One region of the Pseudoalteromonas sp. SG43-5 genome, then DNA from elsewhere that is predicted to be linked to it. Evidence: predicted binding sites of a transcription regulator. Region 1 holds the regulator's gene; each other region holds the start of a gene.
What was found. Region 1 encodes sigma-54, which starts transcription at its own class of promoters, with help from an activator protein. Its sites were predicted from a motif close to GTTGGCACGNNNNTNGNNT; they were not measured.
Positions count from the first base shown of each region.

Region 2: the regulator sigma-54 is predicted to act here: its motif matches at 2,572-2,590, upstream of H5161_RS00935 (BON domain-containing protein).
Region 3: the regulator sigma-54 is predicted to act here: its motif matches at 3,534-3,552, upstream of H5161_RS05195 (amidase family protein).
Region 4: the regulator sigma-54 is predicted to act here: its motif matches at 2,054-2,072, upstream of H5161_RS00740 (DUF1328 domain-containing protein).

Region 1 is NZ_JACJFA010000014.1:10,691-18,029, reverse strand. It holds gene kdsC (3-deoxy-manno-octulosonate-8-phosphatase KdsC) at 1-263, shown strand, start outside; gene lptC (LPS export ABC transporter periplasmic protein LptC) at 260-814, shown strand; gene lptA (lipopolysaccharide transport periplasmic protein LptA) at 804-1,349, shown strand; gene lptB (LPS export ABC transporter ATP-binding protein) at 1,346-2,071, shown strand; gene H5161_RS14160 (RNA polymerase factor sigma-54) at 2,141-3,640, shown strand; gene hpf (ribosome hibernation promoting factor) at 3,667-3,954, shown strand; gene ptsN (PTS IIA-like nitrogen regulatory protein PtsN) at 3,959-4,411, shown strand; gene rapZ (RNase adapter RapZ) at 4,430-5,275, shown strand; gene H5161_RS14140 (HPr family phosphocarrier protein) at 5,318-5,590, shown strand; gene mgtE (magnesium transporter) at 5,722-7,080, shown strand; gene H5161_RS14130 (protein disulfide oxidoreductase) at 7,283-7,339, shown strand, end outside.
Region 2 is NZ_JACJFA010000001.1:197,723-205,061, reverse strand. It holds gene yaaA (peroxide stress protein YaaA) at 1-527, shown strand, start outside; gene H5161_RS00940 (mechanosensitive ion channel family protein) at 648-1,604, shown strand; gene H5161_RS00935 (BON domain-containing protein) at 2,178-2,498, opposite strand; gene srmB (ATP-dependent RNA helicase SrmB) at 2,772-3,998, opposite strand; gene H5161_RS00925 (tRNA1(Val) (adenine(37)-N6)-methyltransferase) at 4,074-4,772, shown strand; gene H5161_RS00920 (DUF4153 domain-containing protein) at 4,834-6,543, shown strand; gene H5161_RS00915 (DUF2147 domain-containing protein) at 6,699-7,145, shown strand; gene H5161_RS00910 (YHS domain-containing (seleno)protein) at 7,283-7,339, shown strand, end outside.
Region 3 is NZ_JACJFA010000003.1:246,166-253,504, reverse strand. It holds gene H5161_RS05205 (sulfite exporter TauE/SafE family protein) at 1-525, opposite strand, end outside; gene H5161_RS05200 (gamma-glutamyltransferase family protein) at 513-2,096, opposite strand; gene H5161_RS05195 (amidase family protein) at 2,093-3,295, opposite strand; gene H5161_RS05190 (putative 4-hydroxy-4-methyl-2-oxoglutarate aldolase) at 3,705-4,187, opposite strand; gene H5161_RS05185 (TetR/AcrR family transcriptional regulator) at 4,191-4,844, opposite strand; gene yddG (aromatic amino acid DMT transporter YddG) at 5,339-6,259, shown strand; gene H5161_RS05175 (ankyrin repeat domain-containing protein) at 6,316-6,831, opposite strand; gene H5161_RS05170 (catalase) at 6,930-7,339, opposite strand, start outside.
Region 4 is NZ_JACJFA010000001.1:167,269-174,607, forward strand. It holds gene oadA (sodium-extruding oxaloacetate decarboxylase subunit alpha) at 1-1,335, opposite strand, end outside; gene H5161_RS00735 (OadG family protein) at 1,347-1,592, opposite strand; gene H5161_RS00740 (DUF1328 domain-containing protein) at 2,112-2,285, shown strand; gene H5161_RS00745 (hypothetical protein) at 2,344-2,535, shown strand; gene H5161_RS00750 (YcxB family protein) at 2,669-3,136, shown strand; gene csrA (carbon storage regulator CsrA) at 3,187-3,378, opposite strand; gene H5161_RS00760 (aspartate kinase) at 3,470-4,687, opposite strand; gene alaS (alanine--tRNA ligase) at 4,694-7,294, opposite strand; gene H5161_RS00770 (regulatory protein RecX) at 7,314-7,339, opposite strand, start outside.

The DNA.
Region 1 (7,339 bases):
AGCTCATTGCCTATCAAGAATTAAAAGATAAACTCAACCTTAGCGATGAACAAATTGCTTATATTGGTGATGACGGTCCTGACATGCCTGTTATGGAGTTAGTAGGCTTTGCCGTTGCAGTAAATGATGCCCACCCTCTTATTAAGCGTTTGTCACATTATGTAACGCAAATGCCTGGTGGTTTTGGCGCTGTGAGAGAACTCACCGATTTGCTCATGCTTGAAAATGGTAAAGCATTGACTACACAAGGCACTAGTTCATGAATGCAGCGCGCATAATATTAAGCGTTTTATTCATTAGCTGTATGGTTTGGCTTTGGTACCCTTATTTTACACAAACAAATATTGTGCCTCAGGCTGAGCCTGAAGTTGTTGCTAAGCCTGATTACATAGCTATTGAGCTCAAACAGACAGCCTATGATGAGCAAGGTAAAATTAGCCACAAAGTCACTGCGGCTAAAATGGAGCTATACCAGCAATTAGGTTTCACGTTTTTTGAAAAACCCATTTTTACTTTATATAACGAGCAACAAACGTGGCAAATAAATGCAGACGAAGCAACATTATATGAAGATAAACAATTAATTTTAGAAGGTAATGTGGTTGCCAAAAATTTAACCGATAACGCCATGATAGACAAAATCAATGCTGATAATATTCAGGTTGATATAAAGTTATTAACAATGCGTTCGGAGCAACCCGTCATTATCACTGGACCCAATTTAAAAATCACCGGTAAAGGCCTAGAAGCCGACTTGAAAACCGAAGTGATAAAACTAATTAACCATACGCGAACCATATATTATGACCAATAAAATATTAAAATCACTTATAATTCCTACACTTATACTAGCGTTTAATAGTAGTGCTGCAGAGCAAAACACGCAACCTGCTGCCAATCAAATTTCAATAAGTGCCGACAAGCAAGAAGGTCAATTGAAAGCTAATGTGGGTATTTTTGAGAAAAACGTTGAGATTATTCACGGTAATCGCCGCATTACAGCCGATCGCCTAGAAGTACACAAACGTGATGAACTTGGTGATAATAAACAATTATTAATTGCCACAGGTAGCCCTGCGCACTTTGAAGAAAAGCAATCAGACGGCACGACTATGAGCGCCAGTGCTGACGAAGTACGTTATGATGTATCTAAGCGTTTTTTAACGCTTGTTGGTAATGCACAAGTTTCGCAAGCCGGACAAAAAATAAATGCTAAAAGCATTACCTACGACATAGAGCAGCAGCTCATCAGTGCCGAAAAAGATGAAAACTCAACTGACCGCGTTCACACAATTTTAGTACCGATCGAAACTAAAAAAAGTAAAAAAGGCGATAAAGGTCAACCATGAGCACATTAAAAGCAGAACTATTAGCAAAAAGCTATAAAGGTCGTGAAGTTGTAAAAAACGTCGGCCTTGAAGTACAAGCTGGCAGTATAGTTGGCTTACTTGGCCCTAACGGTGCTGGTAAAACAACGACTTTTTATATGATTGTAGGGCTTGTTCCTAGCGACAAAGGTAAAATATCTATTGATGATAACGATATTACTCTTTTACCTATGCATAGTCGTGCTAGATTAGGCATAGGCTACTTACCACAAGAGTCATCGATTTTTAGAAAGCTGACTGTTTATCAAAACTTAATGGCCATTTTAGAAACGCGCAAAGAACTAAATAAACAAGCCAGAGAAGACACGCTCAATAACTTATTAGATGAATTTAGCATACAACACATTCGTGATAGCCAAGGTATGGCATTATCGGGGGGAGAACGTCGTCGTGTAGAAATAGCACGAGCGCTGGCAGCAGATCCTAAATTTATATTACTGGATGAACCGTTTGCCGGTGTTGACCCTATTTCGGTATTAGATATAAAGAAAATAATAGAACATCTTAAAAATCGTGGGATTGGTGTATTAATTACCGACCATAACGTAAGAGAGACCCTTGATGTTTGTGAAAAAGCCTACATTGTTTCTCATGGGGAGCTGATTGCATCAGGTACTCCAGAACACGTATTAAATGATAAAACAGTACGCGATGTTTACTTAGGCGAGCAATTTAGGCTGTAACATTTACGCCATGTCTTTAAGCATCTGCTAGTATTAATTATAACAACATAAAAGGATTGTTAGAGATACATGAGGCAATCACTACAGCTGCGCATGGGCCAGCAACTTACAATGACTCCACAGTTGCAACAAGCTATTCGTTTGTTGCAACTCAGTACATTGGATCTCCAGCAAGAAATACAAGAAGCTCTCGACAGTAATCCACTATTAGAGGTTGAAGAGGCAGACTATTCCGAAGACGCTGCTGGTAAAAACGAGCAAAAAGCTGATACCGATGACATAACTGTTAGCGCATCTGCTGATGATGCTCCGAGCGAATACGAACAAGATACTGGTGAAGCACTTGCAAAAGACACGCTAAGTGACGACATGGCTATGGATGTCAGTTGGGATGAGTACATGAGTGCCGCTCCTGCAGCCTCATCAGGTCCAATGCCTGAAGACGAATCAATATACCAAGGCGCCTCTACTGAAACGCTCCATGAGTATTTAATGTGGCAATTACAACTAACGCCATTTAGCCCTACAGACGAAGCTATTGCTATTGCTATTGTAGAAGCTGTCGATGATTCAGGTATTTTAACACTAAGCTGCGAAGAGATTTTAGAAAGCTTTAATCAAGAAAACGAAGATGATAACGAAGTCGAACTTGATGAAATTGAAGCGGTATTAAAACGCATCCAACTGTTTGATCCTGTTGGTATTGCTGCACGTAGTTTACAAGAGTGTTTGTGTATTCAGCTTAATCAATTTGATAAAGAAACACCTTATATTAATGAAACGAAAATGATTTTAACCGAGCATATTGATCTATTAGCAGCTCGCGACTATCGTACATTAATGAAAAAAACTAAGCTCAAAGAAGAAGAGCTTAAAGAAGTAATGACACTAATACATACTCTCAACCCAAAACCTGCAGATACTATTGTAAGGGAAGAATCTGAGTATGTTATTCCTGATGTGTCAGTTAAAAAAATTAAAGGCCGCTGGGTTGTCGAATTAAACCCAGATAGCATGCCTAAAATTCGTGTTAATAGCCAATACGCAGCAATGTCTCGCACTGTAAAATCAAGTGGCGACAGCCAGTTTATTCGCTCACATTTACAAGAAGCTAAATGGTTTATTAAAAGCTTAGAAAGTAGAAACGACACGCTATTAAAAGTTACTAATTGTATTGTTAAGCAACAACAAGGCTTTTTTGAACATGGCCCTGAAGCCATGAAACCAATGGTTTTAAATGATGTTGCTGAAATGGTAGAAATGCACGAATCGACAATTTCTCGCGTAACTACTCAAAAGTACATGCATACACCCCGTGGTATATTTGAGCTTAAATATTTTTTCTCAAGCCATGTAAGTACTGAAAACGGTGGTGAATGTTCATCTACAGCAATACGTGCGCTTATCCGAAAATTAATCGCAGCAGAAAACTCAGCAAAACCATTGAGTGATAGCAAAATAGCGGATATATTGGCTGAGCAAGGAATTAAAGTAGCGAGACGTACAATCGCAAAATACCGCGAATCTCTTGCTATTCCACCGTCAAATCAGCGTAAAAGTCTGATTTAAGACGCTAAACTAAGAGGGTAATGCTTATGCAACTAAACTTAACTGGTCGTCACGTAGAATTAACCGATTCACTAAGAGACTATATTAATACTAAATTTGCGAAGCTTGAAAGACACTCTGATCATATTAATAATGTTCATGTCATTCTCGATGTAGAAAAATTAAATCAAAAAGCAGAAGCCACAATACACGTAAGCGGTGCTGAGCTATTTGCCTCTACAGAACATCAAGATATGTATGCCGCTATTGACTCGTTGATCGACAAGCTCGATCGCCAAGTAATCAAACACAAAGAGAAGCTTGCTCGACACTAATATGATGAAATTAAGTTCACTTATATGCCAGGACTGCAGCAAAGCTGCGGTCCTTTTTAATAGCAAAAAAAGAATTTTAGAGTTCATTAGCGAACTTGCTCACGACAAACTTCCGTATTTACCGCAACAAGATATTCTTAATGCTTTAATGAGCAGAGAGAAATTAGGTAGTACAGGTATAGGACGTGGCATTGCTATTCCTCATGGAAGAATGAGCGGTGCAGAAGAGCCTTTGGCTTTAGTGCTCGTTAGCGAAACTCCAATAAACTTTGATGCAATCGATAATCGCCCTGTTGATATTTTTGTCGCACTCATCGTACCAGATGGCGATAACCAGCAGCACTTAAAGACTCTAGCAACCATTGCTGATAAACTAAACAACAAAGATTTTTGTAAACAGTTACGCAGTGCAAAATCTGATACTGAGCTTTACCAAGTTATTGTCGATCAATCATAGTTTTATAAAGGGTGTTAAATGGAGTTAATTATCATAAGCGGCCGTTCCGGTTCTGGAAAGTCGGTTGCTTTGCGCGTTGTAGAAGATTTAGGTTATTATTGCGTAGATAATATTCCAGTAAACCTACTACCTTCATTAGTTCGCAGTGTGTCTGATAGCTACGATAAAATTGCTGTTAGCATAGATGTGCGCAACATCCCTAAAGAACAAGATGAATTTAACGATATTCTTGAATACTTACCAGGCTTTGCAAACCCTACGTTATTTTATTTAGATAGTGACGATCAGACATTGATCAAACGCTTTTCTGAAACACGCAGATTACACCCACTATCAATAGACTCGTTGCCTCTTGATTTAGCCATCAAAAAAGAAAAAGAATTACTTGATGTATTAACCACTCGCGCCGACTTTATGATAGATACGACTGATTTAAGTGTTCATCAACTCGCTGAATCTATTCGTGAAAAGATTTTAGGTAAAAAAGATAAGCAACTGATTGTCACATTTGAATCATTTGGTTTTAAACACGGTATACCAAAAGAAGCAGACTACGTATTTGATGCACGCTTTTTACCAAATCCACACTGGGAACCAGAGTTGAAGCCTTTAAATGGGTTAGATCAACCGGTTAAAGACTATTTAGCTAATCACAGCATAGTGCAAAAATTCACATGGCAAATTCAAACATTTGTACAAACGTGGTTACCGCATTTAGAACGAAATAACCGCAGTTATTTAACCATTGCTATTGGGTGTACAGGTGGGCAACATCGCTCTGTGTATTTAGCGCAAACTATCGGTGAAAGTTTTGCAATGACACATCCCAATGTAAAAATTCGCCATCGCGAACAAGAAAAATAATATAGCTGAATAATCACCTGTTCAGCTTAGGTAGAGTAAGTTATGCATTGTGAAGATACCTTTTTAATAAAAAACAAATTAGGCTTACACGCCAGAGCAGCTACTGTGCTTGCGCAATTAGCAGTACAATTTGATGCTACAATCACATTATTCCAAGATGACAAAGAAGCAGCAGGCGATAGCGTACTTGCATTAATGTTACTTGAAAGTAGCCAAGGAAAAGAAGTTAAAGTTGTTTGTAAAGGCCCTGATTCTGAGCAAGCTTTACACGCTGTTGGAGAATTAATAGCACAACGCTTTAATGAACAAGAATAATCTGTTTTATAAAAACAATATTCGCATTACTAGTGCTTCAATTAAAACAGATATATAAAATAAATAGGTTAGTAACGCCAGTTAACTCACCTCCCCCCATAAAGTAATATAACAATTTATAAAGGACGCCAATGCCAGAAGCTTTTGAACAAGATTATCCACTACAGCAACTAAAGCAGGTGACGAAGTCACTCAATAGTGGTCAATTTGTTCAAGTTAGGCGCATGCTCGCAAAAACGGCTCCTTGTGATACCGCATTATTATTAGAATCATCACCGCATAAAATTCGCCGACTGCTTTGGCAATTGGTCGATCCTGATGTGCAGGGTGATGTTCTTGAAGAATTATCTGAAGATGTTCGTTTAGGCATTATTGCCCAAATGGAACCTAAGCACATTGCCGCCGCAACTGAAGACATGGGCCACGATGACTTAGGTGAAGTATTACGTAGCCTGCCAGATACCGTCTATAAAGACGTTGTTAGCGCGATGGACATTCAAGACCGTGAACGTGCCACGCAAGCACTGTCATATCAAGAGCGTTCAGCAGGTGCGCTAATGAACACCGATACGGTGACCATTCGCCCTGATGTAACACTCGATGTTGTACTTCGTTATATTAGACTGCGTGGTGAGTTACCAGAGGGTACAGATGATTTATATGTTGTTGATAAACATAACTGCTTTATAGGCGCTTTATCGCTGAGTACATTATTAACTAATCCGCCAGAAAAAATTGTCCGCGATTTAATGGATGAAGATTGTGAGTCTATCCCAATCTCAATGGATGAAAGTGAAGTAGCGCAATTATTTGAGCGTCATAATTGGATATCGGCCCCAGTGGTGGACGATAACGACCAACTCCTCGGTCGTGTTACTATCGATGACATCGTTGATGTAATCCGAGAAGATGCCGAGCATAGCTTATTAAGCCTAGCCGGTCTTGATGATGAAGAGGATACATTCGCGCCAGTACTAAAAAGCTCTAAAAAACGCTCAGTTTGGCTAGGAGTTAACTTACTAACCGCACTTGCAGCTGCTTTTGTAGCTAGCTTTTTTGAAGGCACTTTAGATGTGCTCCCTATTTTGGCTGTGCTTAACGGTATTGTCCCTTCTATGGGTGGTGTTGCTGGTAGCCAATCATTAACGCTTGTTATCCGTGGTATTGCAGTAGGTCATATAAACCAAACAAACCAACGTTTCTTGATGATGAAAGAACTGGCCATTGGCGCGCTAAACGGTATTTTGTGGTCACTATTAATTGCGGGTGTTATTGCGCTATGGCAGTGGGACTTTATGCTTGGTGGCGTACTCGCCTTCGCTATGTTTATGAACTTAGTGGTGGCAGGTGTTGCTGGTGCAAGTATTCCAATAATTCTTAAAAGAATGAATATAGACCCTGCTCTTGCAGGGAGTGTGGTGCTAACCACGGTGACTGATATTGTTGGTATATTCGCCTTTTTAGGTACTGCTACATGGTTGCTGATATAAATTAAACGCTTTAAATGTAAAAAACTACAGCAAAAATACTTAGGGTAAATCAGTAGCTATGGCAACGGATACCAAACATAAAAATGACATACCTAAAAAAACGCTAAAACAAAAAAGCGTATCCATATTAAAAAGTCTACTGGTATATGGCTCTATATTTTTCGTCATTTATACCGCCGTCAATTGGTGGCGGCAACCTGTCATGCCAGCAAATCCTCAATTACAATTAATCGACTATAAAGGGCAAAACATTAATTTA
Region 2 (7,339 bases), on a different contig from region 1:
GCGATGTATACGGCGGTTTAGATGCAAGCACGCTTAAAGCTAGCGAGCTTGATTACGCACAAAACCATTTACGTATCCTTTCTGGCTTATACGGCTTATTAAAACCACTTGATTTAATGCAAGCTTACCGTCTTGAAATGGGCACTAAGCTTGAAAACTCGCGTGGCAAAAACTTATACGAGTTTTGGGGCAGCGTAATAGCGAACAAACTAAACGACGTATTAAAAGCACAAGACGCACAATACCTCGTTAACCTTGCTTCAAACGAATACTTTAAAGCGGTAGATAAAAAAGCATTAAATGCACAAATTATTACCCCACACTTTAAAGACTGTAAAAACGGTCAATACAAGGTAATTAGCTTTTACGCTAAAAAAGCACGCGGCATGATGGCGCGCTACATTATCGAAAATAAAGTAACGCAATTAAGTCAGCTTAAAGAGTTTACTGTGGCGGGTTATTACTTTAGCCCTGAGGCAACAGTTAAAGAGCTTGAGCCGGTATTTATGCGCGACGAACAAAATTAGGTCATAAGCTTAAATAAACAATTGAAAAGCCATGCATTGCATGGCTTTTTTGATACTGGCGTTATATTTGCAACTATATCTAATATTAATGAGATTATTAATTAAATAGGTGCAAACAAAATGATCAGTATTCCGTCAGTTGGCGAAGCCGAAAAACTAATAGAGGAAAAGCTCGGAGGGTGGTTTGATGTTGTTATCAGCCATATCCCTAATTTTATCGTGGCAATTGTAATTGCCATAGTATTTTCAATATTGGCGCGCTTTGCTGGCAAGCTGATGAAAAACGTGTTGCGCCGCTCTCTCGATTCAACGCAAATTGCCGACTTAATGGCGTCAATATTTAAAGTTATTGTGTTGTGCATAGGTTTATTTATAGCGCTCGATTTTGTTGGCTTAAAAGGCACTGTTACTTCGCTACTTGCTGGTGCGGGTATTGTGGGTTTAGCCATTGGTTTTGCGTTTCAAGACATGACCGAAAACCTAATTGCAGGTATAGCAATGGGTGTACGTAAGCCATTTAAAACAGGTGACGTAATAGAAACCGATGATGTGTTTGGTTCGGTGCATTCTATAAACCTACGTAACACGCTAATAGAGAGCTTTTACGGGCAACTAATACTTGTACCAAACAAAGTCTTATTTAGAAATGTACTAAAAAATTACACCACGCTAGGTATAAGACGTATAGAAGTACCCGTAGGTATTTCGTATGGCGACGACATAGAAAAAGCAAAAGACGTTATAGTCGATAAAATTAACGAATTTGACTTTGTAATACGTAAAGACGAAACCGCTGTATACGCTGAAGGTTTTGGCGACAGCAGCATTAACTTACTGGTGTGGTTTTGGATTAAATACCCAGGCGAGCCTGACTTTATGACGGTACGCCACAAAGGTGTTGTTGCCGTTAAGCAAGCATTAGACGAAGCTGATATTAGTATTCCTTTCCCAATTCGTACTTTAGATTTTGGTATTAAAGGCGGTGAGAAACTCGATGCCATGATAAGCGATAAAATAAGCCAGCAGTCATCCAATAAAGACAGTAGCGACGGTGCTGACTCTAGCCAAAGTGAGTAATTTAGTTAAAACTCATTAGGCAAAAGCATTGGGAAATAGTTACTTACCAGCAGCGCATTTTTACAGAGTAAAATTGCGCTTTTTTTATAAACGGATTATTAGCTAAAAGTTTAAATACCTAGTTTTGTGTTTATTGAATATCAATTCTAATTAGTTGCGTTTGGTCATGGGAGTATTAACAAGTAAAAGTAGTGTTTACCCAACGATTTTTTTACTGCCTTTGCTGCACACTCTGAAATAACGCCCTCATCTATTTCAATAACTAAATCATCCTTTTTAAGCCCGTTAGGTCGGCTTAAGAATCTGTGTAAGCTTTTTCAGTATCAATTGGGTTAACTTAAGGGTTAAAAGAGCAAAGACAAACACGCTAGCGTCAATTCTAAATCTATCTTCTTAAGTATAAGTGTGAGCTATCGTTTTAAGGGGAGGAATAATCGTATTGCTTAGGCTTTATTTTATCTTTTTTACAGCAGCAAAACTTGCCTTAAACTGAATATAAAAAAGCGCAGCTTGTGTTGGAGTAACAAGCCGCGCTTATGAATTAGTTATACAAATAGGTTTTTGTGGTGCGTATTAAATAACGCTAATTTTGTTACGAATGATTTTAACCCCATCCATATTTTCTAAAAACTTTTGAGCTAGTGCGCGCTGAAAACCAGTTTGTGCTTCACCGTATAAATCTACTTCACCATTTTTTACCTGCACGCGAATATCACTTAACGCTAGGTTAGGATTAGTTCGTAGGGTGTTGGTGATAGCTTGTTGTAAGTTAGGTTGAGTGGCTACACTGCTTACTACGGCCATATTGGTTGCTGCACTTACTTTTGTAGCGCAAGCTAATAAAAATAAACAACAAAATGATACTAAAGCGATAGTTAACTTGAAGCGGTTCATAACTTAATCCTTACATTACGGTGAATAGTGCAGCCACAATATGGAAATTCCATCGGCTAGGTTATCTTTGTAGTTACAATTTCGGTGCCAATATTAACGCCATGAAATATAAGGGAATTTTATTAAGTGGGAATTCAGGTGGGCAAAAATTACATTTAAATGAGTATGAGTTACATGCTTGGGTTACATATGTAACAGGTACAAACAGCAGAGCCTGTAAGGCTTGCATTAAAAAAGCCGACAAAAGTCGGCTTAGAATAAAAATATGTTAGGTTACTTTTTCTTTTTAACCTTGGCCTTTTTCTTGGCTTTCATTTTTACTGGATCTTTACGCTTTTTAGCCGGCGGCTTAGCTTCTTTATGCTGTGGCTCAACACCTTTAATTACACGGCGTTTTAGTTTTTGTTCAACGTAGCGCTCTACTTTATACAAAATACCAATGTCGTGTGCTTCAACTAATGATATTGCAATCCCTTTTTTACCAGCACGGCCAGTACGACCAATACGGTGTACGTATACGTCGGCAGTGCGCGGCATATCAAAGTTAATAACGTGGCTAATGTCAGATACGTCAATACCACGTGCAGCTACGTCGGTAGCAATTAAGATACGTGTTTTGCCACTGTGGAAGTTTTCCATGGCTTTCATACGTTTGTCTTGTGGCATTTCGCCGCGTAACCAAGCTGCTTTAACGCCGTTATTGGTTAGCTCGCCAATCAGTGTTTCTAAACGCTCACGGGTTTTAACAAACACAATTGCTTTAGTCACGTCTGGACCATTTAAGGTATTTACTAAAAGCTCTAGTTTATGATGATAGTCATCGGCTAAATGTACCCACTGGTGAATTTTAGCTTTTTCTTTACGTGACGATTCAGCTTCTAATAGAGCTGGGTCGTTTAATGTTTTTTCAGCAAACCTTTCTACGCTGTCACCTTCGAGTGTTGCTGAGAATAAAAAACATTGGCGACGATTTTTAGCTTCGTCACAAATACGGCTCATTTCTTTTTTGAAACCCATATCTAACATGCGATCTGCTTCATCAATAATAAGCATTTCTACGTGTTCAGCATGAAAGTTTTCGGTTTCTAGGTATTCCATTAATCGACCTGGTGTGGCGATTAAAATATCGTTATTTTTTTCAAAAATTTCTTTATGCGTGCCGTAGTTAATACCGCCTGTTACTACACCAATTTTTAGGTGTGTGCGTTTAGCTAGCAGTTCACATTGTTCATGAATTTGATAAGCCAACTCACGAGTCGGGGTCATAACGAGGACGCGCGCAAAACCAGGATCACGACGTGGGAAATCCAGTAAGTACTGAATAGCCGGAATTAAAAATGCCGCTGTTTTACCTGTACCAGTAGGCGCAGATGCTAAAATATCGCGCCCCTGAAGTGCTTCAGGAATAGCTTGTTGTTGAATGCTGGTTGGCGTCTCGTAGCCCATTTTATTAATGGCATCGAGTAGCTTGTTATCAAGATCAAATTCAGAAAATTGCATAGAGTGTCTAAAATAAGGGACAATTACCCTGATTATACGCGCTATGCTGCGCTTGGTGAATGAAAAGGTGAAAAAATGTCTGGTTTTGTATTTAAACAATTTAAAGTTGAACACGACCACTGTGCAATGAAAGTTTCTACCGATGGCATTTTGCTTGGCGCATGGGCTAATTTAAGCGGTGCAAAGTCATTACTTGATATAGGCACAGGCACCGGCTTACTAGCACTAATGTGTAAGCAGCGCAGTAATGAGCTTGGTACAACTGCGGTAGAAATTGACGAAAGCGCCTATACCCAAGCATTACAAAATGTAGCTAATAGCCCGTGGCCAACTATAAGTATTACGCACCAAACTATTCAAAGCTTTAGTAGTGAAGTTAAATTTGATGTTGTTATCTCTAATCCACCGTATTTTAATCACAGTTTAAAAGGCGATAATGCTGCGCGTAATACCGCACGCCATACCGACGGCTTAAGTTTTGAAGAGTTAATAAATGCGTTTAAACGTTTAAGCCATAGCCGCTCTCGCTTTAGCTTAATACTCCCAAGCGTTGAAGGTGCATTATTTATTGAGCTTGCTACTCAAAATGGGCTTTATTTAAATACTCATTGCCAAGTAAAAGCCACGCCCAATAAAGATATTAGCCGCAGTTTAATGGCATTTAGCTACGTAAAAAGCGATTTAGAAACGTCAATTCTGTGTATTAGAAACTTAGATAATACCTACACCGCTGATTATATAGCCCTATGCAAAGCATTTTATTTGAAAATGTAAAGCAATTGTAAAATAGGAACGAATAACGCAAACTGACTAAAACCTATTGTTGAGAACAGATATGGATAGTCAGTTACCAAAATCTTTTATAATTATACTTGCCGTATTACAGGCTATTGCTCTTACCCTTTTGTATAGCAGTATAGAAAATAATGTGTGGCCAGCAACAAGCCCTACATTGTTAGTCTCACTTATTACATTTTCTATGAGCTTTCCTTTATTAATGCTAATGACCGTTAATAAAAATAATATAAAAACGTCGTTGCTTTTAATCCTTCCTTTTTCCTTGTTGTTATCTTTATTGGGGGCGTATGTTGGCTTTCAGCAAGAGCCTCAAGAGTACGTAAGTAATAACACTTTAATGTCAGTTTTTATTTTTACTAGTTTAATAGCTGGCTTTAAAGGCCTTATGTACATACAACAATTTGGTAGCTCAGAAAATGTTAGTTACAGTCGTTTATTTAAGCTCTCTTGGCGTAATTTTATAATATTTGGAGAATGCTGGCTGTTTGTACTTATTTTTTGGGGAATTCTAAATTTAGGTGCGGCTTTATTTGATATTTTAGATATAGAATTTTTCTCTGAGCTACTAAGAAATGAATGGTTTTGGATCCCAACCTTAACGCTCGCATTTGCCTTTGCGAGTGTCATATTTAGAAAGCTTTTGAACATAGAAGATAATATCGCTTTTTTACTACAAACTTTAATTAAGTTTTTATTGCCTGTTTTATCAGTTATTTCTCTCGGTTTTTTAGCAACACTTCCTTTTACCGGACTCAATAAATTATGGGAGACCGGAAGCGGCAGTTTATTAGTAATGTGGCTGCAGGTGCTCACGTTGTTTTTTGTTAACACTGTTTATAAAGATGACTCATCAGTTCGCCCTTATCACATGCTCTTGCACCGACTCGTTTTTATAAGCGTTGCGTTACTTCCAGTTTATAGTGTTATTTCTGCCTATGGAATTTACTTACGGGTAGAGCAGCATGGGCTAACAGTAGATCGTTGTTGGGGCATTTTGATTTGGTTTTTATTGGCGTGTTTTTCGTTTAGTTATCTTGTTGGAATTATAACAAAGCGAGACAATTGGCTAGAGCCGCTTAGCAAAATAAATATTGTGATGGGGTGGGTGGTGCTCGTTAGTATGCTTGCTGTTAACTCCCCTTTATTAAATTTTCAAAGCTTATCTACAAACAGCCAAATAGCGCGTTTAGATGCAGATAAAGTAACAATAGAAAAGTTTGACTATTACTATTTTGAGCACAGCTTAGGTCGCCAAGGTTATTTAGCTATGCAGTTATTAAAACAGAAAATTGAAACGAGTCACCCAGAGCAATACGCTATCATCGATAGGATGTATGTAAATAATGAGTTTGCTTTAACGCTTGAACACACAGTCGATGATTTTATTGAGCGCAGTGTATTTTGGCCATCACAAGTGCTAATACCTCAAGGTTTAATAGAGGCAGTATTTTCTGAACAACATTTTTACGATCGTAACTCTTTAAAAGAACATACTTACTATTTCATTGGCATGGATTTAAACAAAGATGATGAACTCGATTTTATAGTGATTGACGAAAGTAATGAAAATATATCCGCATATTTCTGGTTATTCGACATGGGTAAGTGGCGCTCAAAGTATATGAATGTCGAAAATCCTGAAGAGATTAGATACCTTAAAAGCATGATTGATAATAACGAATTATCTTTAGTTGAGCCTGAATATTCAAATCTAAAAATAGGGGATGTTGTTTTTAAAGTAAGGTAATACGTTGCTTTGTTTTTTATGCTACAGATCCTTAAACCTAAACTAATGATTATTAGTTTAGGTTTGTTGTTATTTTAGGTGGGGCGCTTTGGTAGTGTGTTTATAAATCACCTGTTATGATTAAGTCATTAGTCACTTGATTTAAAGACAACACAATGAAAAAGTTAAATAAAATAGCATTACTTAGCACGTTAGCAGCCACCATTTTTGCAAGCCAAAGTGTGCTTGCTGCTATTACGCCAGTAGGCCTTTGGAAAACGATTGATGAGGATACAAACCAAGCTAAGTCGTATGTACGTATTACCCAAACCAACGGTGTATTAAGCGGCAAAGTTGAAACCATTCTTAACCCTGCAAAACAAAATGATATATGCAGTAAGTGTGATGATGAGCTAAAAGATCAGCCTATTTTAGGAATGACCATAATCACCGATGTAAAAGCACAAGATGATGGCGTATGGGGAGACGGTGAAATACTCGACCCAACAAATGGTAAAACCTACACCTTACAATTAACCCCGCAAGATGAAGGTAAAAAGCTCGAAGTGCGCGGTTACATTGGCTTTTTTTACCGAAACCAATATTGGCTAAGAGTTGAGTAAGTTTAACTACTTACTTAATTACTAAACGTTAAATAATTAAGCATTAACTGAAATCATTTTTGCGCTTTGCCTTTCTTACTCACTAAGCCTGCCATATTTAATTGGCATAAAATTTTGAGTAAATAAGAGGGTAAAATATGATTAAGTACATAGTTGCTTTAATAATGCTTAGCACACTGTTAATAAGCGGTGGG
Region 3 (7,339 bases), on a different contig from region 1:
GTTTAGCATAGGTACGCCAATAGTGCCGCCACCTATGCCAATCATTACCGACAAACCACCTACAATACTTGCCATAACCCCTTGACCAAATTTTCCTGGCAGTTGTTTTACAAGCGCGGGTGCGCCGGCTCTAAATAGCATGTTTAAACTGACTAAAATAGCAATACAGGCAAACATAAGTACCAGTGCATTACCGCGTATTGAGTGCGCTAAGTAGCTGCCTACAACGGCCATAACTAAAATAAATGGTGCCCAGTATTTTACTAGCGCAAGGTCAATATTCCCTTTGCTATGATGCGAGCGAATAGATGAAAGCGAAGTAGGTACTATGGTTGCAAGTGATGTAGCGGTGGCTATCATCATTGCCGACTCTGGGCTTACGCCAAAACCTTGCAGTAAAAAATACAGCACAGGGACGATAACAATACCGCCGCCTACACCAAAAAGTCCTGCTAAAATACCGGCAAAAATACCGGTTGCTATTAAGGCTACTATAATTGGCCATTGATTTATTATTTCTGACATTGTGTTCCTGCTGTAGTTACTGTTGCACGTCCATCTGAACGAGGATCTGTTGCAGCTTCAAGGCTTGTAGGTGTATCTAAAATAGCCCCAGCGTGCCCCATCATTTCGTTATTATTATCAACGCTTACCCAATCGTGGTCACGTTGATTTAATTCATGTTCTATATGAAAAACTAACTCTTTTTCAATTTTTAAATTTGTACTCGTATCGCCCCATGTTCGTCCAAGTAACCAACGAGGGTCGCTAATTGCTTGTTTTATAGATTTATTTCGCCACGCGTAGCCTGCAAAAACAGTGGCTTGAGTTTGTGGCTGCCCTTCACCGCCCATTGTTCCGTAAGCAAGTCGACGACCATCGCTAAACTTTGCCAGTGCTGGGTTAAGTGTATGAGCGGGCTTTTTATTTGGAGCAAGGGCGTTGGTATCTTGATTGTTTAAACTAAAGCTTAAACCACGGTTATTCCACACAAAGCCGCCTTCACTCATTAATATTCCGCTGCCAAATTCCCAGTAAATGCTTTGAATAAAGCTGACTAATTGCCCGTTTTTATCTCTGGCTGCCATCCACACAGTATCGCCAGGCTCTGCGTTAAATGGCCATTTTTTGGCTTTGGCCATATCAATATTGTTAGCAAGTTCGTTTAAGCGATTATCGGTTAGTGCGTTTTTATAATCGTCTCCTAATGCTTCAGGGTCAGCCCAAAGGGTAGGGCGATGGGTAAAGCTTTGTTTAGTTGCCTCAACAATTAAATGTGTCCAGTCGGCATCGGTTTTAGCTAAATGCTTTAACTTATTTACGGCACCAATTATTTGTAGTGAATGCACGCCCTGTGTTGGCGCGGGTAAGTTGTAGCAATCAATACCACTGAGGTTTGCATTTAGCGCAGTAACTACCTCGGCTTTAGTATTTGCAATGTCACCTGCGGTAATTGAGCTGCCTGCTTTTGCTAAGTCGGCGGCAAATGAGTTGGCAAGTGCGCCTTCATAAAATGCGTTTAAGCCATGTTTTGCTAGGTATTCAAACGTTGCTGCAAGTTTAGGGTTTTTAAAATGTTGACCTGCTTGCAAGGGCTTGCCATTGGGTATGTAGAGGCTTTTAAACGCCTCATTGGTATTGTTAGCAGTGGCTAGTTTTTCGCAGCCTGCTTGCAAGCTTTTTGTAACTGTAAAGCCCTCGCGCGCAAGCTCAATAGCGGGTGCTAAAATTTGTGACAGTGGTAGTGCTGCGTGCTCATCTAGTTCAAGCGCCTTTTGCCAACCGCGAATTGTACCCGCTTGAGTCAGTGCGCTTAACCCGCCGCGCTCTGGTATTTGCGCGAGCGAGTTATAGGGCGTTGTATTAGTTGCTGCACGGCCGCAGGCGTCAATAGCGGTAGGCGTTTTTTGGTTTGGGTTATCGATAAGCCAAAAGCTGTCGCCACCAATTGAGTTCATATGTGGATATACAACGCTAATAGCAGCGGCAGCCGCTACCATAGCCTCGGTAGCTGTACCGCCTTGTTTTAGTATATTTATACCCGCCTCAGTGGCCGAAAAATGAGACGCGGTAAATGCAATGTTGTGTGTGGTCATGCCGGTGTGTCCTGTTTAAAGTGTGCAGCTAGGTGCTTAACGCAAGCAAGTAGGCTTTTATCGTTACCGTGGCTCATCATTAATGAAAAACCATACGGATGATCATTTGCTAAATCAGCCAGCGGTAAATGCACTTGCGCTGAGCCACTAAGCCCTGCAATTGCCGAAAGCGTAATAATTTGCATGCGTAAGGCGCTTGTGTCGGCGCCTAATTTAGGTGCGGTTGTGGGGGTGGTTGGCAAAAATAAACAGCTGTTTGTATTTAGGTTTTTAGCTATTAGTGTTTGCCATTGGGTTTGTACTTTTAGTGCTTCTTGTTCTTCTTGAACAGTTAGGGCAAGCGCCATATTAAAACGTGCCGCAATTGCTGGAGCAAACTGGGGAAGTTGCCCCGGCAATTGAAGCCAGTCTTTATGCGTTTTTGCGATTGCTCGCCCTTGCAGTACTCTAAAACTATCAGCAAGTTCATTTAATAAGCTGCTGTTAGGCAGTTCAAATTCTTTATGGTGCTTAAAATTAGGCTTGGTTTTTTCAAGCAATTGTTTAAGTGGGGCTTGTAAAGCAGGGTCAACGAGTTCAAATAACGGCTCGCAAATAACTAAGGTATCAACGTTATTAATAGCTTGATTTGGTAGCAGTACATTACCTACATCGCTTAATAGCTCAGCGCTTTGGGTAAGCCAACCTATGGTATCAAAAGGCGGAGCCAACGGTATTAGGCCGTCTTTTTCAATCACGTTATGGCTTGGCCTTATGCCATATAAACCACAATAGCTGGCGGGTATTCTAATTGAGCCGCCAGTGTCGGTGCCTAAGCCAATATCAGCTAAGTTAGCAGCAACGGATGCAGCAGACCCCATACTCGAACCACCGCAGGCATGCCCTTTTAATTTAGGATTTTGCGCAGCGCCATAATGTATATTATTACCCTCTAAGCTATAAGCCAGTTCGTCAGTATGGGAAAAGCCTATAAAGTTACAACCAGCGGTCATGAGCTTATTAACCGAGCTTGCCGTATTTTGAGCCGGTTTAGCTGTTTTAAACCAGTGTGGGTTGCCTGCGCTGTTACGCTCGCCCTTTACTGCAAATACATCTTTTACAGCTAAGCGATTGTTTGCAAGCACTCCAGAGTGGTTTGTTTGCCACAGGGTAGGACCGTGATTGCAAAATATACCTTTGTTGTTTTTTTTATCACTCATTTGCAGCTCATTATTATAAAACTGACCAAGTACTTACTTATTAAGTTAAGAGTGATTAAAAAGCGGGCTGGTTATTATTATTATGAATACCAATTTTATTAAAAACATGATCATTTTATCGGATTAAATAGCGCACTCACTGCGTCATTTTCTTCGCGTTATAATAGATCACTAATTTAATGCAATTGCTAAGGCTCCGCTTTTTAATCGGTAGTTTTGATTTTATAGTGCTTAGACTAAGCAAGAGGAATGCCATAAATTAAAATCCTGTCCAACTGGTCAGGTTTTGTTGGGTTGTATGAGATTTGTAAATGTGGTCTGTAGAAATAGTGAGATTAAAATGAGCTAAAACAAACCAACTTGGTGCGCAGATGCACCAAGTTGGTCTCTATTTATATGGTTTTGAGTGCTAAATAAGGGGCGTTTTACTGATGATTAAACCGTTAATATCGGCGTAAACCCAATTGTTAGGTTCAATAGTGGTGCTAAGCATGGTAACAGCTTGGTTTTTATCACCAAAGCCGCGCTTTAAGGTACTACGCGGTGTAGAGCCTAGCGCCATTACAGGTAAGTTCATCGTGGCAAGTATTTCTATATCTCGGCAACAGCCATTTATTATTACGCCTTCCCAGCCATTATTTAGGGCACGCTCAGCCATAATATCGCCTATAAACGCAAAGCGTTTGCTTGCAAACCCGTTTATAACCAATACTTTACCTTCACCATTTTCATGCAATATATCGGCGGCAAAAGAGTTGTCTTCTGGGCAGGTAACGGTAACTACTTTGCCATAAAACGTGGTTTTTTTACCAAAGTGATAAAGGCCGCTGTCTGCTACTTGCACGTTATCGCGATGATCGTCAAATAAATCGGGTGTAGTAAAGGGTGTCATGGGTTAAGTCTCACTTTGCTCAGGTATTTTAAGACCAATACCTTTTAAAATTATGTGGGCAATTGATTGCGTAATTTGTGCCACATCGGTTTCGTCGTACTCTAATTTGTTCATTACGAGTAAAACCTCAGCCTGAAAGTCGGCGTAATATTGTGTGGTAGACCAAATAGTAAAGAGCAAATGGTAGGGATCAACCTTATCCATTTTATCAGCGTCCATCCATGCTTGAAGTACATCAACCTTTTGTTTAACCCAAGGGCGGGTATTGGTTCTAAAGTAGTTTTGTAAATAGGGTGCACCGCGCAGTATTTCACTGGCAAATAAGCGAGATTGCATTGGCTGATTTACGGCCAGTATTACTTTGCTTTTAATATAGTTATAAAGCACGGTAGCTGGATCGTCGTTAATTGTGACGTTATCGAGCCCTAAGTTCCAATTAGCTATTATGCGGTCAATCACAGACTCGTACAGACCATCCTTACTTTTAAAGTAATACAAAATATTAGCTTTTGGCACCTGCGCTTCTTTAGCAACCATGCTCATACTTGCTCCGTCGTAACCTAATTGCGAAAACAATTGCTCGGCGGCATCTAAAATTAGTTTTTGGTTTTTCTCGCGTGTGACTTCTTTTTTATTTGGCTTTATTTTTGTGGTCATTATAAAGTTTGCGTGTTTAACGTATTGATTGATTGTAGCTTTACTGACCAAAAGGTCAATTACTAAAAAGGGTGAATGCTAAAAACAAATGAGAGGTTTAAGCTATTAACTTTAGGGTCTGTTGATCTTTGCGGATTAAAATTTGTTCAAACTAGGGGCTATTTAATCGCGGCGCGAGATTTGTAACCTAGTGGGCTAAGTAAAAACCGAGCAAAGCTTCCGCGTCCTGCTCACGCCCCTTACCTACATCCATGTAGGCAACAAAGAGTAAGTAGCCCCTAGGAAGAACCCTTTGGGCAGCGCCTGTTTGGCATTAATGCTACGTTATCGCCCATTAATGGGGAATAACCACACTATATAGGCTCTGCCTTGCCTAAATACCAAACAGACTGCTGCAAATTCAACCTTGAAAGAACAACAGACCCTTATTGTTTAATTAAATAATTACTGTTAGTTTAGTTTCAAATTTACGAGTAGTACTTTTGGATTGGCAAATGGATTTTATAAGCAAAAATAAATACACGCTTTATGGAGTCGCGGCCATATTACTGTGGAGTTGCTTAGTTGCATTACTACGGGATATTTCTGAGTTGTTTAGCCCCATTGGTGGTGCGGCGGCTATGTATTCTGTCAGTGCGATATTTTTAATTTTGGTTATGGGAGTGCCCAAGTTTAGTGGTTTTTCGAAACGTTACTTGGTAATAGGTACTTTATTATTTGTATCGTACGAAATTTGCTTGGCGCTTTCTATTGGTATGGCAAACAGCCGTCATCAGGCAATGGAAATGGCGGTTATTAATTATTTATGGCCCACGCTGACTATACTGCTCTCTATTATTATTGGTCGTAAAAAAGTAAGTTTCTGGGTTTACCCAAGCATGATCATTGCTTTTTTAGGCGTTGCTTGGTGTATTACAGGCGATCAAAAAATGTCACTCGATACGCTTGTTACTAACTTTGCTGATAATCCTGCTACTTATTTAATGGCATTAGCTGCAGCGTTTATATGGGCTATTTATTGCGTAGTAACGCAAAAGCTGAGTAATGGTAAAAATGCTATTACGTTATTTTTTACTGTCACGGCAATGAGTTTGTGGGCGCAATATGGTTTTAGTAATGAAGCGCCATTAACGTTTTCACTCAGCTCAAGCATAACGTTGCTATTAGCTGGTGTAGTAGTGGGGAGCGGTTATGCACTGTGGAATCAAGCTATTATTGGCGGTAACTTAATGCTTTTGGGAACACTTTCGTACTTTACACCGGTGTTTTCTACTATTATTTCGGCGTTGTATTTATCTATTACGCTGAGTGCTTCGTTTTGGCAGGGGGTTGTACTGGTAACCGTGGGCTCGCTAATTTGCTACTTTGTAACGCGAGAAAAGCCTAAACAACCTCAAATAGCGTCTGCAACATAAGGCTAATTTTATTAAAAATAAGCCCTATTATTTTAGGGCTTTTTGTTGCGTGCAGATTATTTTGCATTATTTACCTGCGCTAGTAACTCTATAACTTTTTGTTGACCAAATGTTTGTGCAAATTGCTCTGCTGTTTGGCCTGCTTTGTTTTGATGCGCGTTATCGCAATCAAGTGATACGAGTGTTTTAGCTATACTAAATTCACCTCTAAAAATAGCGGCCATTAGCGCTGTGTTGCCACGGTTATCTTCTAGACAGGCATTAGCGCCTAAGTGTAAAAGTGTGTTAACCGTGTTTTTATTACCATGGTAAGTAGCAATCATTAACGCGGTGTAGCCTTTATTGTTGTAGCTGTCGATAGGAATACCGGCATCTACAAATTGCTCTATTACAGCTGTGTCGTTTGTGCGTGCTGCGGCAAAGTAATAAGCAAATAAGCTATCGTATTGAGTTTTTGCAGAATGTTGGGTTTCAGATTGCGTACTGGGTGTTTGTGTATCTGATGTATTTTGAGCGTAAACGCTACTGGTAAAGCTCAGAAATAGAGCGACTATAATTAATAAATTACGCATAACAATTGTCTCTTATAAAAGAGGAAGGGTTTATTCCTTCCTCATGATTGTGGTTTAAATAGCTATTTAGTTGGGACTAATTGCTTTTAACTAGTTGCTTATAAGTTAGCGGCTAGTTGTTTAACCATTTTAAGGTCGCCGTTTACAGCTTTAGTTAAGCGTGTACCGTACTCACTATCAGCTTTGTAAAAGTGGCTAAGCATTTTGTGTTTAACACTGCTGTTTTGCACTTTGCCTAAATCGCCTGCTAGGTTATTAATTAGGTTTGTACGTTCTTGCTTGCTAAAACCACGGTAAATAACACCTGCTTGCGCGAAGTTTTGCTGCTTTTTAATCGCAGCTTGTTGTACAAAGCCTTTTAGCTCTGTGTTACTTCTACGTGCAATTGGGTTTTCAGCTACGTTTTCTTGGCTTGGCTGGTAGTTCACATTGCTTGTAGTGTTACCAATATTCATTGCGCCGTCTTGGTTGTAGTTAACCACTTCAACTTTTGCACGGTTAATTGGCA
Region 4 (7,339 bases), on a different contig from region 1:
CTTCAAACCAACTTGTGGGAATAATGCATAAGTTAATACGTCATCAATTTGATCATCAGCAAGTGTTAAACCTTGCTCTTGTGCTTCTTTTAATAACTCAGCTTCAAGCGTTGCAAGCTCAGGTGCAATGTTATCAGCAGGGCGACAAGTAATAACTTCCGCTCCATCAAGCACGCGCTCTTGTAGCTCTTTATTCATTGGTGCTGGTGTTAAGCCATATTCACCTTTTAATACGCCAGCAGTTTCTTTAGTAATTGTTTTATAACGCTCACCCGTTAGCACATTAAGTACCGCTTGAGTGCCAACAATTTGCGACGTTGGTGTTACTAAAGGTAAAAAGCCAAGATCTTCACGTACACGTGGGATCTCAAGTAAAACCTCATTAAGCTTATCGGCTGCGCCTTGCTCTTTAAGTTGGTTTTCCATGTTTGTAAGCATGCCACCAGGTACTTGAGCTAATAAAATGCGCCCATCAACCCCTTTTAAGCTACCTTCAAATGCCGCATATTTTTTACGTACATCTCTAAAGTAAGCAGCAATTTCTTCTAGGTGGTTTAAATCAAGCTCAGTATCACGCTCAGTCCCTTCAACTATCGATACAATAGTTTCAGTTGCGGAATGTCCATAAGTCATACTCATTGATGAAATAGCGGTATCGAGCATATCAATACCAGCATCAATTGCTTTTTGGTAAGTAGCAGTACTTAAACCTGTTGTAGCGTGGCACTGCATAGCAATTGGAATAGATACAGTTTCTTTAAGTGCTTTAATTAGTTTTTCAGCATCGTACGGCTTTAATAAACCCGCCATATCTTTAATACAAATTGAGTGACAACCCATATCTTCAAGCTGCTTTGCAAGAGTTAACCACATATCAAGTGTATGAACTGGGCTAACTGTGTACGAAATAGTACCTTGAGCGTGAGCGCCTACTTTTACAGCCGCTTTAATAGCTGTTTCTAGGTTACGTACATCGTTCATTGCATCAAATATACGAAATACATCAACGCCATTTTTATGTGCACGTTCTACAAACTTTTCAACTACGTCATCAGCGTAATGGCGGTAACCTAATAAGTTTTGTCCGCGTAATAGCATTTGCTGTTTAGTATTAGGCATCGCTTTTTTAAGTGCACGAATACGCTCCCAAGGATCTTCGCCTAGATAACGAATACACGAGTCAAATGTAGCACCGCCCCACGATTCAATAGACCAATAACCCGCATCGTCTAATTTGCTAGCAATCGGTAGCATATCGTCTAGGCGCATACGCGTTGCTAATAATGATTGGTGAGCATCGCGTAATACCAATTCTGTTAATTTTAATTTAGCCATGTGTTTGCCCCTTATTTATTATTTGATTTGTACTGAGCAATGGCAGCACTAATAGCAGCGATGTGCTCATTAGGCACACCTTGAGATTTAAAAGATGGTGATTTAACTGGTGTCGCCACGTCAGGTTCGCTAAAGCGCGTCACCAAATTAGACATAAGCGTTACTGCACCAATTAATATCGACAGAAATACAAACACCCCAACCATGCCAGTAAGCATTAAGTTACCAGCCGTTGTGAGTAGAGCACCTATATCCATTTTTCTCCCCTTGAAACCCATATCGAAAATAAAAAATCGATTTAATTAAATATTTATTCACTGGATAATAACAAAACTAATCGCTTTGTCTACATCTTGTAAATTGGTAAAACCAATTAAACAATAAATAACATAACACTCAATTAATTTACATGCCATAACTCAGCAATCACGCGCTCTACAATACATACAAGAAATAACGACTATAGCTAATAGTTATATGGAAGTTGTTAATTAACTATCAAGCTAAGTAAAAATAAACACTAATTCTTAATATAAAATGCAAAGCCACACACCAATTGTTAATTGGTCTTACCAAAATAAGTTTATTTAGTGAACATTTAGCAGTTATTTGCAACAGTGTGAATAACTTACATAACAAAGCGTAAAAGTTACTAACCAACTAATAGCTAGAATAACAGCAAAAACCAATAACTAATTGATATTTATGCCAAATAAATTTTGGCATATAACTGGCATTAGTTATTATGAGCAAATTTGATAACCAAGGAGAAAACAATGTTACGCTGGACAATTACATTTTTAGTTATTGCTTTAATCGCTGCAGTGTTAGGTTTTGGTGGCATCGCAGGTGCCGCAGCTGGTATAGCAAAAATTATATTTTTTATCTTTTTAGTACTTTTAGTGATTTCATTAGTTTCAGGTGCACTACGTGGTAAATCACCCAGGTAGATAAAGCATTCATCTAACAAACACTAAAATTTAATTAATACTTACAAGGAATTACACTATGAACTCTACAACTTTAAAAGCAGCACTAATCGCAGTATTTGCAGGTTTTTTCATGATGGGTTGTGAAGACAACCATGCAGAAGATGCTGGCGAACGTATCGACGAAGCAGTAACTGATGTGCAAAACTCTGTTGAAGATGCATGTGAAAATGTTAAAGAAGGCGTGAACGCTGAAGAAACTAACTGTTAATTCTTCTTGTACCGCTAAAAAAACGGCTTTCGAGCCGTTTTTTTGTGCCAGTAATAAAATCACTGACTATAAAGCTGCTCATTTAGCAGTTAGCTTGTTAAAATAAAAAAAACGATATTTAAAGCAAGGCAAAATGGCATTCACAACCACCTACACATTAGATAAACCCTACTTTTACGAGTGTTTTGATGAGTCACTCCCTTATAGTAAGCGTGCAAAACCTAAATACTTTTTACTTGTGTTGTTAGTTGCGCTTGGTCTATTTGGCATTTATGTTTTAGACGATCATTACTTAGGATCGTTTATGATCATGTTAGCGGTACTCGAGTGCGTCGCTTTTTACTATCGCAGACCATGGTGGGTAACCAGACAAATGCTCAGCAGAGCATCAGGCTCTGAGGTAACACTTACCTTTGATGAAGAAGGTATTAAATCTGCTAATCATTACAAAAGCTATCAATTAGAATGGCAAAATATAAGCGAAGTAATAGACACCCAACAAGGTATTATTATTAAAAACAAAAGCGGCATGCAGTACATATCAAAACAAATACTTAGTCCTGAAACACTCGCTTTTATAAACAAAAAAGCCACTCAGTGAGTGGCTTTTAGTCTAGTTGAGTTAATTACTCAACTACGTATACGTGTTGATTAAGCATTGCCCGGATTAGGGTTCGACTTTTCAGCTTGTATGCGCATGTAAATCTCTTCACGATGCACTGATACGTCTTTTGGTGCATTAACACCGATTCGAACTTGATTTCCTTTAACACCTAGAACAGTAACTGTTACTTCGTCACCAATCATTAGGGTTTCACCTACTCTACGAGTTAGTATTAGCATTCTCTTGCTCCCATGTTCCAATAAAAATTATAAGATTCCGCTTAAACATACTAATGAAAATTAGACTGAAAAGTAAGTAAAAACTCGCAATCTATCCATTTTCTGTTAAAAATGCCTTGTGTAATGCACGAACAGCCAACTCTAAGTACTTTTCATCTATTAAAACTGAAATTTTAATCTCTGAAGTCGAGACTAAAACCACATTAATATTTTCCTGTGCTAATGCATCAAAAAATAAACTAGCGACACCAGAATGTGATTTCATACCCATGCCAACAGCAGAAACTTTAGCTACTGCTTGCAACCCGCTTATATTTTGAGCACTGAGCTGAGCTTGATCTTCACTCAATAATTCAAGTGCTTGCAGATAATCATTCGAGTGCACAGTAAAAGCATAGTCTATTTTTTCAAAGTTATGATTAACTTGATTAATCATATCTATTTCGATGCCATTTTCGGCAAAAAGTTTCAATATTTTTGAAAGATATTGCGTGCCCGTTGGCACACCTTGTACCTTAATTAAACATTCGTCACGATTAAACGCAATCCCCGATACAACCTTGCTTGGCATATCGTTCTCCTCAAAACTTATTAATGTACCTTCATCGGGATTAAAGCTCGAAAGCACCCTAAGTGGCACATTATGTTTTCCTGCGGCTTCTACTGAGCGAATATGCAAAACTTTCGCCCCTAAACTTGCCAGTTCTAGCATTTCGGCAAAGGTAACTTGGCTCATTCTGCGCGCGTTAGGTTCAACACGAGGATCTGTAGTATATACGCCGTCAACGTCTGTATAGATCTGGCATTCGTCAGCTTTTATAGCCGCAGCTATTTCTACAGCCGATGTATCAGTGCCGCCGCGCCCAAGCGTTGTAATATTGCCCTCAACATCACGCCCCTGAAACCCAGCAATAATAGCAATACGATTATGCTCAAGCTCATGCTTTAAACGCGTAGCAGCAACCTCTGCAATACGAGCTTTACCAAACATGTTATCGGTTAAAATATTGACTTGATCGGCTAATAAGCTCACAGCAGAGTGGCCACGTTTTATAATAGCCATAGCAAGTAGTGATACAGAAACCTGCTCTCCGGTACTAATAAGTACATCTAGTTCACGGCTACTCGGGCGAGTATCAATTTGTTTGGCGAGATTAATTAAGCGGTTGGTTTCTCCCGACATAGCCGAGAGCACCACAACCACTTGATGTCCTTGTTGTCTGGTTTTTACAACAAGGTCGGCGACCGCTTCAATTCGCTCTATTGAGCCGACCGAAGTGCCACCGAATTTTTGAACAATAAGCGCCACTTAGGCTTAAGTACGCTCAGTTAACCAAGCTGTAACGCTATCTAGTGCAGCAGCAAGGTTTTGTGGCTCACTACCACCAGCTTGTGCCATATCTGGACGGCCGCCACCTTTACCACCTACTTGGCCTGCCATGTGGTTAACTAACTCACCGGCTTTTACTTTGCCTGTTAAGTCTTTAGTTACACCAGCAATTAGGCTTACTTTGTCGCCACTGGCAACACCAAGAGCAATAACACCTGAGCCAATCTTGTTTTTAAGGTCGTCAACCATACCGCGAAGCGCTTTAGATTCAGTACCTTCAACATTTGCTACAAGTAGCTTAACGCCGTTAATTTCAACAATCGAATCAAGTAAAGATGCACCCGCTGCACTTGCTAACTTATCGTTAAGTTGCGCAATTTGCTTTTCAAGACCTTTAGACTTTTCAAGCAACGCAGTTACTTTTTCAAGTACCGATGCGCTATCGCCTTTAACTAAAGCAGCTACATCATGTAATTGTTGCTCTTGCTCGCTAACATAAGCAACTGCATCAGCACCGGTTACCGCTTCAATTCGGCGAACACCTGCGGCAATACCACTTTCAGATACAATTTTGAATAAACCAATATCGCCTGCGCGCTCAACGTGAGTACCACCACAAAGCTCAATAGAGTAGTCGCCAATAGTAACTACACGTACTTCGTCATCATACTTTTCGCCAAACAACGCCATAGCACCTTTCGCTTTAGCATCATCAATAGCCATAAGCTCAGTATTAAGTGCGAAGTTACGACGAATTTCGTCATTAACTACACGCTCAATTTCACGTAGCTCATCTTTAGTAACCGCTTCAAAGTGCGAAAAGTCAAAACGTAAACGATCAGGCTGAACAAGTGAGCCTTTTTGGCCTACATGGTCGCCTAATAATTGGCGTAGTGCTTCGTGTAAAATATGTGTAGCTGTGTGGTTTTTCTTAATGCTATCGCGGCGTGCATCATCAATAGTCGCATCCACTTTATCGTTAACACCAATGCGACCTTGCACAGTACCGTGGTGAGCAAAAGCACTACCAAGTTTAGTGGTATTAGTAACATTAAATTCGCCACCAGCAACTGTAATAGTACCCGTGTCGCCCGTTTGGCCGCCTGATTCAGCGTAAAACGGTGTGCGGTCTAATACTACAATACCTTGTTGACCATCTTCTAATAACTGAACAGCTTCGCCACCGGCAAAAATTTCTACCACTGTCGCGCTATGGTGCGTGCTGTCGTAGCCTTTAAACTCAGTAAGCTTTTCTGATTTTAATTGCTCATTGTAATCAGCACCAAACTTACCCGCTTGTTGCGCTGTTTTACGTTGTACAGCCATGCACTCTTCAAAACCTTGATGATCAATCGTCATCTGGCGCTCACGCGCAACATCGGCCGTTAAATCAGCTGGAAAGCCATACGTATCGTAAAGTTTAAATACTAAGTCGCCCGGTATAATATCGCCTTTAAGGTCACTTAAGCTTTCTTCTAAAATAGCTAAGCCACGCTCAAGTGTTTTACCAAACTGTTCTTCTTCAATGCGTAATACTTTTTCGATAATTTCTTGTTGCTTAGCAAGCTCTGGGTACGCTTGACCCATTTGCTCAATTAGCGCAGCAACTAACTTATAGAAAAACGAACCTTGCGCACCTAACTTATTACCGTGGCGCACAGCACGACGAATAATACGACGTAGTACATAACCACGACCTTCGTTAGATGGCATAACACCGTCAGAGATTAAAAACGCACACGAACGAATATGATCCGCCACTACGCGTAGTGACTTATCGTCCATATCTTGCGCGTTAGTTACACTTGCAGCTGCTGCAATTAAGCCTTGGAATAAATCGATTTCGTAGTTTGAATGCACACCCTGCAAAATTGCAGAAATACGCTCAAGGCCCATTCCCGTATCAACAGACTGCTTAGGTAGAGGCAACATTGTACCGTCGCTTTGACGGTTGTATTGCATAAATACAAGGTTCCAAATTTCGATGAAACGGTCGCCGTCTTCCTCTGGAGTGCCCGGAGGTCCGCCCCAAATATGCTCACCATGGTCATAAAATATTTCAGAACACGGACCACATGGACCAGTATCGCCCATAGACCAAAAGTTGTCAGAGGTCGCAATACGAATAATACGATCTTCACTTAAGCCAATATCTTTTGACCAGTACTCAAACGCTTCTTCATCATCGTGATAAATAGTAACAAGCAGTTTTTCTTGAGGTAATTTAACAACCTCAGTTAAAAACTCCCACGCAAACTTAATCGCGTCTTGCTTAAAGTAATCGCCAAAGCTGAAGTTACCTAACATTTCAAAAAATGTATGGTGGCGAGCAGTGTAGCCTACGTTTTCTAAATCGTTATGCTTACCGCCAGCACGTACACAGCGCTGCGAGCTTGTCGCACGTGTATAAGGGCGGCTTTCTGCGCCTAAAAATACATCTTTAAATTGCACCATGCCGGCATTGTTAAATAACAACGTGGCATCGTTACCCGGTATAAGCGAGCTAGAAGGTACTATTTGATGTTGCTTGCTGGCAAAAAAGTCTAAAAACTGTTGCCTAATTTGTGCGGTAGTCATGTGCTGCATTTGAAAGTCTCACCTGTATTTACTGTGCTTGCATTGCAAAATTAA